One region of the Geobacillus sp. Manikaran-105 genome, then DNA from elsewhere that is predicted to be linked to it. Evidence: riboswitches for the same ligand, from Rfam matches in the RefSeq annotation. Region 1 holds a riboswitch; each other region holds the start of a gene.
What was found. Region 1 has a riboswitch for S-adenosylmethionine ahead of mtnK (S-methyl-5-thioribose kinase). Riboswitches for the same ligand answer to the same signal wherever they lie in the genome.
Positions count from the first base shown of each region.

Region 2: linked by a shared signal. The riboswitch ahead of CV945_RS07035 (hypothetical protein) and the one ahead of mtnK (S-methyl-5-thioribose kinase) in region 1 are both predicted to bind S-adenosylmethionine.
Region 3: linked by a shared signal. The riboswitch ahead of CV945_RS10215 (methionine ABC transporter ATP-binding protein) and the one ahead of mtnK (S-methyl-5-thioribose kinase) in region 1 are both predicted to bind S-adenosylmethionine.

Region 1 is NZ_PIJG01000031.1:16,159-20,338, forward strand. Features, by position in the region: gene CV945_RS10340 (sugar ABC transporter substrate-binding protein) at 1-864, opposite strand, end outside; gene mtnA (S-methyl-5-thioribose-1-phosphate isomerase) at 851-1,918, opposite strand; gene mtnK (S-methyl-5-thioribose kinase) at 1,988-3,175, opposite strand; SAM riboswitch class I at 3,261-3,429, opposite strand; gene CV945_RS10355 (carbon-nitrogen family hydrolase) at 3,523-4,180, opposite strand, start outside.
Region 2 is NZ_PIJG01000017.1:34,624-38,803, forward strand. Features, by position in the region: gene CV945_RS07030 (VOC family protein) at 35-418, opposite strand; gene CV945_RS07035 (hypothetical protein) at 434-757, opposite strand; SAM riboswitch class I at 839-943, opposite strand; gene opp4A (oligopeptide ABC transporter substrate-binding protein) at 1,005-2,789, opposite strand; gene CV945_RS07045 (ABC transporter permease) at 2,803-3,711, opposite strand; gene opp4B (oligopeptide ABC transporter permease) at 3,733-4,180, opposite strand, start outside.
Region 3 is NZ_PIJG01000030.1:25,365-29,544, forward strand. Features, by position in the region: gene CV945_RS10200 (ribonuclease M5) at 1-117, shown strand, start outside; gene CV945_RS10205 (thioredoxin family protein) at 114-428, shown strand; gene CV945_RS10210 (hypothetical protein) at 583-927, shown strand; SAM riboswitch class I at 1,001-1,110, shown strand; gene CV945_RS10215 (methionine ABC transporter ATP-binding protein) at 1,203-2,231, shown strand; gene CV945_RS10220 (methionine ABC transporter permease) at 2,221-2,889, shown strand; gene CV945_RS10225 (MetQ/NlpA family ABC transporter substrate-binding protein) at 2,904-3,758, shown strand; gene CV945_RS10230 (hypothetical protein) at 3,864-4,055, opposite strand; partial or broken gene CV945_RS10235 (carboxymuconolactone decarboxylase family protein) at 4,121-4,180, shown strand, end outside.

The sequences.
Region 1 (4,180 bases):
GATGCCGTATACTTTGATTTCCGTACGCCCGGCTTGCTCGATGGCGCGCGTCGCTCCTTTGGCGAACTCGTCCCAAGTTGCGAAGACGGCGTCAATGTCGCCTTTGTTCGGATATTTTTTCAAAATGGCCTCCATTTGCGTTTGCGTGTCCAAAGCCGTGTTGGCGCTCGCCGTACCGAACTTGGCGACTTCTTTTATGTTCGGATAGCGTTTTTTGAACGCCTCATAAATGACGTGGCGCCGCTCCATTGGAGTAAAACCGCCGACCCAAATCGTGACGATGTTGCCCTCTCCATTTAAATCTTCGGCGAGTGTTTTTAACGTTTTCCAGGCGAGGCTGTAGTCGTCTTGGTCGATGATGGTGACGCCGGGAACGTTCAAATCGTTGTCAAAGGCGACGACCGGGATGCCTTTTTCAACCGCTTTTTTCACCGGGCCTTCGAGCGCATCAGCGCGGCCGTGATCAAGCAGAATGGCATCAACGTTTTGCGTGATGGCCGTTTCTACGTATGAGGCCATTTTCGTCAAGTCGTTGTCGGCGTTGTAAATTTGCACTTCGCCGCCGAACTTTTGCACTTGTTCTTTGACGCCGGCGATGTATTGCGACGAGAACGTGCCGATGGACATTTGCATAATGGCGGCGATCTTCACCGGTTTTTTCAGCTTCTCCGGGATGGCCGCCTGTTCGCTGCTCGATGCGGTTTGGCTGTTGGATGAGACGGTGTCGCCTTGGATGGCCGTTTGCTTCGTTTCGTTGGCCGGCTTAGAGCTCACGGCGTCTTGCTCGTTCGTGCAGCCGGCCAAGACGGAGAACACGGCAAAGAAAAGAAGAGAAAGGAACGATAAGGCCTTAAATCGTTTCATGCTGCTCCTCCTTTGCAAATAACGCTGGCAGTGCCGCGCTGTAGCTGCCGCGGACGATGCCTTTTTCGGTAATGATCGCGGTAATCAGTTCGTTTGGCGTCACGTCAAACGCCGGGTTATACACGTTGACGCCTTCCGGGGCGACGCGCACGCCGGCCAGATGGGTCACTTCATCCGGATGGCGCTCTTCAATCGGGATGTCTGCCCCTGTCTTTGTCGCCAAATCGATGGTGGACAACGGTGCGGCGACGTAAAACGGAATGCCAAACGATTTGGCGAGCAAGGCGAGGCCGAACGTGCCGATTTTGTTCGCTGTATCGCCGTTTTGTGCGATCCGGTCGGCTCCGACGATAATGGCGCGAATCCCTTTCGCTTTGATCGTTTGCGCCGCCATGTTGTCCGTAATAAGCGTGACGTCGACGCCTGCTTGCATCAGCTCCCAGGCGGTCAGACGCGCTCCTTGCAAAACGGGGCGCGTCTCAAGGGCGTACACGGATAACTCGATCCCTTTCTCTTTCGCCAAATAAAACGGGGCGAGCGCCGTGCCGTAGCGGGCGGTGGCGATCGAGCCGGCGTTGCAAATCGTCATCACCCGGTCGCCTGGGCGAAAAAGCGATAACGCATGTTCGCCGATGCGGCGGCAGACATCTTCGTCCTCGATTTGGATGCGGATCGCCTCGTGAATAAGCACCGTTTTCGCTTCGTTGACTGAGGCGGCGTCTTTGGCGGCGGCAGTGAGCCGGTCAAGCGCCCAAACCAAATTGACGGCCGTCGGGCGGGCGCTTGCCAAATAATCGCGGTCTTGCTTTAGGCGGCTATGGAACTCGTGGACCGTTTCCGCTTTATAATGCGAGGCGGCGAGCGCCAGACCATAAGCGGCGGTGATGCCGATCGCCGGCGCTCCGCGCACTTTCAGCGAGGCGATCGCATCGTACACGTCTTCAAGCGTATGCAGGTCGATATATTCTGTTGCTAATGGCAATTTTTGTTGGTTTAAAATCGTGATATGCGTCTCGCGCCACTCGACAGAGCGCGGGATGGCAAAGGTGTCCATCGTCGTCTTCCTTTCTTTTCACATTTTCCGTTGATCCGGGCCGGCACTGGGCCGGTCGTCGCCGTGTTACTATTCGGTTTCTGCAAACACTCGGCGGAAGCCGTCCGTTCCGGTCAGCTCGTTGCGCTCGACAATTAGGCGGCGGCCGAGGCGGAGCGCGTGTCGTTTGGCGGCAAGGCGGGCTTCTTTCTGCTCGATGCCGTCAAGGTCGGCCACATGGGCGAGGCCGATCGTCCGGCGGATGACTTCGCAGCCGGCAAAGCCGACAGCATCGATGAACGCATGCCGGAGCACTTCGTCAAGCAAGCCCGGTGTTGCGGCGTACGTCTCGATGCTTTTGGTGCGCCAAAGCTCCGAGAATATGGACGCAAAGACGTCCCAGGTCCGGTCGATGTGATCAAAGAGCGGTTGGCGCTCAACGTCAGGGCGGGACAACGCATTTAACAGCAAGTTGGCGAAAAACTGCCCAAGGTCAAAGCCGATCGGGCCGTAAAAGGCGAATTCCGGGTCGATTACTTTCGTTTCGTCGGTGCTTGCGAAAATGCTGCCGGTATGCAAATCGCCATGCAGAAGCACATCGGCTTCGGTTAAAAACTTGCGCTTCAACTTCGCCGCTTCCAAACGGAGGCGGTCGTCATTCCAAAGCGTTTCGACGTCCGGCCGCAGCTCGTCTTCGAAGTTGTTCGTCTCATGGTCGAAAAATGGATCGGTGAAGACGAGATCTTCGGTGATTTTGCACAGTTCCGGATTGACGAAGCTTTGCGCCAATTTCTTTTTCTCTTGCTGGTTCATGCCGAAATCGGATGTGTAAAACGCTGTTTTGGCGATAAATTCGCCGATATGCCGGGACAAAAGCGGGAATGTTTTCCCTTCGATCAACCCTTTGCGGGCGATTTGCAGACGGGACAAGTCTTCCATCACGGTAATGGCAAGCGATTCGTCAGAATAGTAGACGTTCGGCACGTATTGCGGTACATAGCTGGCAAACGTGCGCAACGCGTTGCTTTCAATAACCGCGCGCTTTAACGTGAGCGGCCAGCTTTCGCCGACGACTTTCGCGTACGGGAGCGCCTGTTTGATGATGACGCCTTGCTTCGTTTCCTGATCGACGATATGAAAGACTAAGTTTAAGTTTCCGTCGCCGATTTCGCGGCACACAAGCGGCGCCCCGTCTCGGAATAGGCCGAGGCGGACGGCGAGGGCGGTCGCTTTTTGTTCGGTGAGCGGTTCGTAAACAGTGGATTGGACAATCGTCATTTTCACGTTCCCCCTTTAGGTTTTGGCAAATGAAAAAGCCTCTTTCGCATACGGAAAGAGGCTTGAAGATGCATCGTCTTCGCGCCTCTTATCTTTCAGAAAGACATCGGTCTTTCTGTTGGACTTAGCACCGTGCCCTGCGGAAGCGGTTCGCTTCCGGCGCCGCCTTTGGCGTGCGCCCTATCTCACGATAGCATTACGGTCGGTTGCTGGGCTTCATTGGGCCAATTCCCTCAGCCAACTCTTGATAAGAGTACCGATCTAGCTATTAAGTTTTTGCAATTTTCACGATGTTAACAATCGTTTGGTTGCTTGATTCGAATGATACAGGTTGGGCTGGCGGATTGTCAATACGTTTTGAAAAATTTTTTTGCCGCCTCTTCATAATCGTGCGGCCGGCGGTCGGCAAACACCGGGATGCGTGCGCGGACGTCTTGGATGAGCGACGGGTCGATGGAAGCGGTTAAGATACCCGGCTGTTCGTCGGCTTCGGCGATGATCTCGCCCCACGGGTCAATGACGAGCGAATGGCCGGCGAAGACGTTGTTCGGGTCGCGTCCGGCCCGGTTGCAAGCGACGACATAGCATTGGTTTTCAATCGCCCGTGCCATCAAGAGCGTCCGCCAATGGTGAAGGCGGGGAAGCGGCCATTCGGCGACGACAAACAGCACTTCCGCTCCGGCCAACGCATGGGCGCGAATCCACTCCGGAAATCGGATGTCATAGCAAATGACCCCAGCGCACGGCAGCCCGTCAAGCGAGAACAAGCCTGGCTCGTTTCCCGGCTGCAAATACAAATGTTCATCCATCAATTGGAACAGGTGAAGCTTGCTGTATTCGCCGACGATTTGGCCATGGCGGTTGGCCACGATCATCGTGTTTGTCACGCCGGCGGCTGTTTTTTTGGCGACCGAACCGGCGACGAAATGGACGCCGTACGTTTGCGCCAATCGGGAAGCGAGCGCCTTCGCCCGTTCGGCGCCTTCGTCGGCAATTTCATCCAGG
Region 2 (4,180 bases), on a different contig from region 1:
AGGCGGCCATACCGATGGCCGCCTTCCCCTTCGTTCATTGCGCCGGCTCGTAAAACTCGATCCATTCGCCGTCCGGACCAAGGAAAAATAAGTATTTCGCCCCGTTTGGGAGCGTTGTAATTTCATCCCACACTAGCGGGACGCCGAGCGACTGAAGCCGTTCTTTTTCCTGCTCGATGCCTTCGACCGTAAACGCCACGTGGTGCACTTTTCCTTCCGTCGGCAAATCCGGGTTGTATCCTTCGATCAGCTCGACGACGATCGAGCCGTCAATCCCTAAAAACGCCAGTTTCATCGTTCCGTTCGTATGAATCATTTCGTCAAGCAACTCCAGGCCGACGACGTTTTGGTAAAATGCCTTTGATGCCTCGATGTCTTTTACTTGAATGCCGACATGCTCAAATTTTTTGACTGCCATTCGTCCTCTTCCTTTCTATGACTCCATTAACCATACAGCTTGTAAATACGGCGTCATCCGCATTGGAAAAATCCCTTTTTTCCCAAGCTCTGTCCATATGTAGCGATCAAGGGCGTACGGTCCGTCCGCCTTCCATTCGTCCGCCTCGCTGTCGGTCAACAACACTGAAAAGGTTGTCCCTTGCGCTTTCCCATACAAATGAACGTATCCGTCCCCACGGTCGACATGAACCGCCGCTTCAGGGTCAAATCGAATCAGCTCCGCCTGCACGCAGCGCATGACATGAACGGCGAACGCAGCGGCACGGAGATGAGCGGCCATGCAAGCTCGGATCGACATGTCCCTCTCCACTATTTCCCCCTTCACCCCCTATCGACAAAAACCCCTTTCGCCTCGGAATGATGCGAAAGGGGGCAGCCGTTCTTATCATCCAAAGCGAGACCGCTTTGCGGGTGTTAGCACCTTGCCGGCGGCAGGTTGCTGTGGGGTCATCAAGCCCGTTCTCTCGCCCACTCTTGATAAGACGTATGATCATTTGTCTTTCATGTTACCATATCGAATCCCATAGAAGCAATCGCTTTTTTGTTTATTCCGCCACTTCCGGCTGCTCGGACGTGACGCCGACATCTTTCCACGTCAGTTTCGAGCCCGGATCGACCGTGAAGTTGGCGACGCGGTTGTTGACGGCATAAATGGCCGAACGATACAACGTCGGAATGACCGGAACTTCTTCGTTCATCAGCTGTTGCCATTCACTGTAAATTTTCCGACGATATTCTTTGTCAAACGCCTGTTCGGAATGACCTTTTTCCAACAGTTCATCGTTTTTCTCATTCACCCAGCGCGAGTAGTTGAACATGACGTTGCGGCCGTACAATCCGTACGGGTCGACGTCCGTTCCCGTTGCCCAAGCGGCGGCGTAGACATCCACTTTCGGATCGTCTTTTTCGACCATATCGTAGAAGGAGTTGAACTCCGCCAAGCGTCCGTCTACAAGCTGAACATCGAGGCCCACATCTTTCCAGCATTGCATATAAAATTTGGCCAGCGGTTCAGCGATGTCCCCACCGCTCATCGCCAAGAAGTTGACCTTGAATTTTTTGCCGTTTGGATCTTCGCGGAGGCCATCGCCATCCACATCTTTATATCCCGCTTCATCCAGCAATTGTTTCGCTTTTTCCGGATTGTACGTATACCCTTTGATGGAACTGTCATGATAGCCCGGGAACGACGGCGGAATGAGCGTGTTCGCCGGGAAGCGCAAACCATGATACAGGCGGTCGGCCACCTCTTGGTTGTTGATGGCGTACGCCATGGCTTGGCGCAGTTTTTTGTTTTGGAATTTCGGATTGTCCATTACGTTTTCCTGCTTTTTCGCATCCCAATGGCCGAGTTTAAAGCCGATATAGTTGTACGCCAAATCCACTCTGCCGATAAACTGAATGTTTTTCGTCCCTTTCGCGTTCAAATATTGGTCAGTCGGGAACTCAGCGACGTCAATTTCGCCTTTTTTCAGCGCTTGCAGGACGACTTGCGGGCTGACGACTTTCAAAATGACGCCTTCCAAGTTCGGTTTGCCAGCCCAGTAGTCATCATTGCGAACAAATTCGACCGACTCGCCCGGAACGATTTTCTTCACTTTAAACGGACCGAACCCGATCGGGTTTTTCCGGATTTTATCCGATTTCGCCAAGTCTTTGATCGGAATGTCTTTCAAGTAATGCTTCGGCAGCGGATACGCCCAAATGCCAGTCAACACCGACGGATTGGCCTGTTTCCATGTGATCGTCAACGTCTTTTTGTCGATGACTTTAATGCCGGAAATTTTATCCGCTTTGCCGCTATGATATTCTTCCATCCCGACGATGCCTTGGATGAGCGCATCGCCATAGCGGACGCCGGTGTAATCTTTATGGCCGATGACCAAATACGCATACTCCAAGTCTTCGGCGGTCACCGGCTGGCCGTCATGCCAATTCACATTGTCTTTAATATGGATTGTCATCGTCTTTTTATCATCCGACAACTCATACGTGGCAGCCCCATCATTTGTAATTTCATAGTCACCGTTCGTCCGGAAAAGCGACTCGTCAAAAAATTGCAAAATCTCTGCGTCGGGCGCTCCGGTGTAGAATGCATAGCTGAGCGTCCCTTCAAACGGCGTATCGGACACAAGGCCGTATTTCAACACGCCGCCATCGATGATTTTCCCGTCGTTTTTCACCGTCATCGGGAATTTGCTGATGTCTTCCTTCTGAGCCGCCGGTTTTTCGTTATTGTTGCCCTTTCCGCTCGTTGTGTCGGATTTGCCCGTGCACCCGGCGAGCACGAGCAAGAGCGCGGCGAGAGCCGCCAGCCATTTTCTCTTCACATTTTCTTCCCCCTTATCCTAGTCGTTGTCTTGCATCAGCCGCACGTTTCAGCGCTTGGCCGATGAAATTTATGCACAGCATCATCACTAAAATAAGCAATGACGCAGGCAACCAAACCCACCATTTGTTTTGCAAAACATCCGGGTTGGTCGCATAGCTGACCAACGTCCCTAAGCTCGGCGTGCTCTCCGGCAGCCCGAAGCCAAGATACGTGAGCCCGGACTCGATGCCGATGTTGCCCGCCAAATTTAACGTCAAATTGACGATAATGATCGAGCTGAGGTTGGGCAAAATTTGAAAAATAATGATTTTCCAATCTGGCGTGCCGAGCGTTTTTGACGCGCTGACATAATCCAGCTCGCGCTCGGCAAGCGTTTTGGCGCGGATCAGCCGGGCTTTGCCCGTCCACAAAAACGCGCTCATGATCAAAATGAACGTCAATACATTATATTTAGGCACAGTGGCGACAAAAACAATAACGAGCATCAAAAACGGCAGAACGAGAATGAAATCGATGATGCGCATAATGACATTGTCAATCCAGCCGCCGAAATAGCCGGCCACCAATCCGACAATGAGGCCGATCGCCCCAGTGATGAGCGTAATGGCCAGCCCGATCGTAAACGAATTGCGGGCGCCGATGATGAGCTGGCCAAACACGTCGCGCCCTCCGTAGTCTGTGCCAAGCCAGTGTTCCGCTGACGGCGGAGAATAGATGGAAAGAAAATCCACTTTCACGATTTCCTCTTGATCCAAAAAGAGCGACACGCCATAGACGATCGACAAAAGGATTCCTAAAATGATGAGCGAACCAAGCGCGAGCCGATCCCGAGCCACCTCCCGCCACATGATCGAAAAGGCGGAAGGGCTTTTCTCGATGTTCGCTCCGGCCGGCGTTGGGCCGCTGATTTCCGCTTTCATGTCAGCTGCCTTCCTCCTTCCCTACTCAATCCGGATGCGCGGGTCGACCGCACTCAAAATGATGTCCGACAACAGCGTGCCCACCAGCGTCGCTAGGCCGGAAATCATGACGAGCGCCGTCACGACGCTGTAATCCCGCTGCATAATCGACTGCAAAAACAGCTGGCCAAGCCCCGGATAGCTGTAGATCGACTCCAAAAACACGGAACCGCCGACAAGCCCGGTGATCTCATACCCTAAAAACGCCGCGATCGGCAAAAACGAATTGCGCAAAATATGGCGCCAATAGATGTGCCGCTCCGGCACGCCTTTCGCCCGCGCCGTTTTCACGAAATCTTTCACTTTCGTATCGACGATTTCGCTGCGCAAATATTGAATCGTAACGACCGTGTTGATGAGCGCTCCCGACAACGCCGGAAGCATGAGATGGTTCAATTTGCTTAAATAGTAAGCGAGCGTCCCTTCCTCG
Region 3 (4,180 bases), on a different contig from region 1:
ATTGACCGGGCGTATCGCGAAGTGGCCGCCGCCCCGATCTGGCATTTGGCGCATGTGCTGCTGCGCGCCCATTTTGACGTCCGTATCGAATCGTTCATGAGAGGAAGAGGCGAGTGAACACAATCGGTCGAAACGATATTAAGCGAATGGTGGAAGGGGAGCCGCTTCTCGCTCTTTCGTTGTATACCCCGCTGTGCGGCACGTGCCAGTTGGCGAGGCGCATGCTTGTTGTCCTAGAACAATTGTTTCCGGACATACCGTTTTGCGAAACGGACATCAACTACATCCCCGAGCAGGCGGCGGCGTGGAAAATTGAAAGCGTTCCGTGCTTGCTTCTTTTCGCCGGCGGAGAGATCATCGGCAAATGGTATGCGTTCCATTCGGTCCCTTATTTGTACGAAGCAATCCGCGCCCGTTTGCCGCGCTGACGATCCGCCGTTTTTTGACGCCGTTTGACACATTTCTTGGGAAATGACAAAAACGGCGTTGGTTCGCCACGGCGGCTGTCGAGATTTTTGTAAAGGATTCTCCCCCTTCGGCATGGAAATAAAAGGACAAAGGAGATGGGGGGGAGGATGCTCAATGGAAATGCGCGAGTTGGTAGGGCAGTTTATGGAACGGATGCAAACGTTGCGCCATTTGTTGCCGATTTTGCCGGATGAGCAGCTGTATGTCCGCTTTGAAAGCGAGGAAGAGACCGCCATCGTGGCGCTCGGCAAGGAGCTTGCCGCCGGAAGGGAACCTGATGAACGGAACGTCTTGACGGTGCGCGGCTCCAAAAAAGCGCTTTGCTCGCTTTTAGGCGGCGAGCTGAAGCTGCAGCAGCTCGTCCGGCTGCGCGAAGTGCATGTATCGGGAAGCTTTCGTCATCTGTTGCTGCTTGAGTCGCTCCTCCATTTGGCTAAGCCGTATCGGCATGTTGGGTGAAATTTTTATTGACAATGTTCGACACAAGGTGATACAATCACAGCTGTAGTCAATCGAATAGGCGATTGTTGCGCTCTTATCAAGAGAGGTGGAGGGATGTGCCCAATGAAGCCCGGCAACCGTCAGCGCGTGCGCTGAAAAGGTGCCAATTCACACAAAGCGGCCTGCTTTGAGAGATAAGAGACGGAATGGTGCACAATACCTTTCTGTTCTCTGCGGGCAGAAAGGTTTTCTTTTTGCGCTCCGCCGCCTTGGGGAGGAAGGAAGGTGAAACGATGATTACACTCGAACATGTGACAAAAATCTATCAAGCGGCTAACGGCTCGGTCACGGCCGTCGACAATGTGTCGCTTGAGATTCGCGAAGGGGAAATTTTCGGCATTATCGGCTACAGCGGCGCGGGGAAAAGTACGCTCATCCGCTTGCTCAATGGGCTCGAGAAGCCGACGGGCGGCCGGGTGGTCGTCGCCGGCCGCGACATGGGGCGCATCAAAGGGCGGGAGCTGCGCAAGGCGCGTCAAGAGATCGGGATGATTTTCCAACATTTCAACTTGCTTTGGTCGCGCACAGTGCGGGAAAACATTGCGTTTCCGCTCGAGATTGCGGGTGTTCCGAAAGCAGAGCGGCAAAAACGGGTCGATGAACTGATCGAGCTCGTCGGGCTCACGGGGCGGGAAGAGGCGTATCCGTCGCAGTTGAGCGGCGGGCAAAAGCAGCGTGTCGGCATTGCCCGGGCGCTCGCCAACAACCCGAAAGTGCTGCTTTGCGACGAGGCGACATCGGCGCTCGACCCGCAGACGACCGATGCGATTTTGGACCTGCTTGTCGACATCAACAAGCGGCTCGGGCTGACGATCGTGCTCATCACCCATGAGATGCACGTCATCCGCAAAATTTGCGACCGCGTCGCCGTGATGGAAAACGGCAAAATCGTTGAGCAAGGCGAAGTGTTGCATGTGTTCCGCAACCCGCAGCAGCCGATCACGAAGCGGTTCGTCAAGCAGCTCGTCGAGCCGGAAGAGACGGAAGAGGCGATTTCCCATTTGTTTGGCCAATATCCGAGCGGGCTGATCGCGCAGCTGACGTTTGTCGGCGCGGCGGCCGGCCAGCCGCTCATCAGCCAGGTCGTGCGGCAATTTGCCGTCGATATGAATATTTTGCAAGGGAAAATTTCGCAAACCCATCAAGGCGCTTATGGGGTGCTGTTTGTGCACATCGATGGGGCGGCGGATGAAATTGCCCGGGCGCTTGACTACATTCAAAGCCAGCAGGTGGCGGTGGAGGTGATTCACGATGCTCGCTAACCTCCTGCCGAACGTCCAATGGGAGACAATGTGGGCGGCGACGGTCGAGACGCTGTATATGACGGGAGTGGCGGTGGCGGCCACTTTCGTCCTCGGAATCGTTCTTGGCTTGCTTCTATTTTTGACAGCGAAGGGCAACCTATGGGAAAACCGGTTTGTCAATACAGTGATTGCGGCGTTTGTGAACATTTTCCGCTCGATTCCGTTTATTATTTTGATCATTTTGCTCATTCCGTTTACCACCTGGCTTGTTGGGACGATGCTTGGCGCCAATGCGGCGCTGCCGGCTTTGGTCATTGGGGCCGCGCCGTTTTACGCCCGCATGGTGGAGATTGCCCTTCGCGAAATTGATAAAGGCGTCATCGAAGCAGCCCAAGCGATGGGCGCCTCAACGTGGACGATCATTTGGAAAGTGCTGCTGCCGGAATCGTTGCCGGCGCTCGTCTCCGGCATTACGGTGACGGCCGTGTCGCTCGTCAGCTATACGGCGATGGCTGGAGCCATCGGCGCCGGCGGGCTTGGGAACTTGGCGTATTTGGAAGGATTCCAGCGCAGCCATAACGATGTGACGTTTGTCGCGACCGTGTTGGTGCTCGTCATTGTCTTTGTCATTCAGTTGATCGGTGACGTTGTCACTTCCAAAATTGATAAACGATAAGGAGGAAGAAAACGATGAAAAAATGGCTTGGCGCCCTGTTCGCTGCTGTTCTTGTCTTCACTTTGGCGGCGTGCGGCGGCAACGACAACAACAACGCGGCCGAGGGGGGCAAAGGCGGCGAATTGGTGAAACTGAAAGTCGGCGCGTCGAACGTGCCGCACGCGGAAATTTTGGAAAAAGCGAAACCGATTTTGAAAGAAAAAGGAATCGACTTGGAGATCATTACGTTCCAAGATTACATCTTGCCGAACAAAGCGTTGGCTGATAAAGACATCGACGCCAACTACTTCCAGCACATTCCGTACTTGGAATCGCAAATGAAAGAACACGGCTATGATTTCGTCAACGCCGGCGGTATTCACATTGAGCCGATCGGCCTGTATTCCAAAAAATACAAAAGCATTGAAGAACTGCCGGACGGCGCGACGGTCATCATGAGCAACTCGGTCGCCGACCATGGCCGCATTTTGTCGATGCTGCAAGAAAAGGGGCTCATTAAGCTGAAACCGGGCGTCGATAAAACGAAAGCGACGGTCAACGACATCGTCGAAAACCCGAAACATTTGAAATTTAAAGCGGACGTCGATGCTGGACTTCTGCCGCAAATTTACAAAAATGGCGAAGGCGATGCGGTTTTGATCAACGCCAACTATGCGCTTGACGCCGGTTTGGACCCGGCGAAAGACCCGATCGCCGTGGAGTCGCCGAAAAACAATCCGTATGTGAACATTGTGGCGGTGCGCAAAGGCGATGAAAACCGAAAAGAAATCAAAACGCTTGTCGAAGTGCTGCAATCGAAAGAAATTCAAGATTTCATCAAAGAAAAATACCACGGCGCCGTCATTCCAGCGGCGACAAACAATCAATAACGGAAGCGAATCGCTTCCGTTATTTTTTGCACAAAAAAGAGCCGCACGAAAGTTCAAAACCGTTTTGGATGGAGAGACGCCGCGGCCGGTCTGTTTTCCTGCGCTTCATCGGTTGTTCAAACGCGCCAGTACGGCGGCGAGCATGACGATGATGACGCAGTTTTGCAGGGCGACCACTGTCGTTAAACTGAAGATGACGTCCCCGTGTTCACCGAGAATGCTGCCGATGATGATCCATGCCAAAAACGAAGCGAAAGCGGCGGTTAAGGCAAAGACAACCCAACGAATCAATGGCATTGCCCCCTTTCCTATGATGATGGGAGTGGAACAGAACCATTCGTTTTCATCATGACATTCCGTCGATGTTGGCGAAACGGTGGTGTTTCCACACCCTTTCAATACCATTCGTTTATGCATCGGTC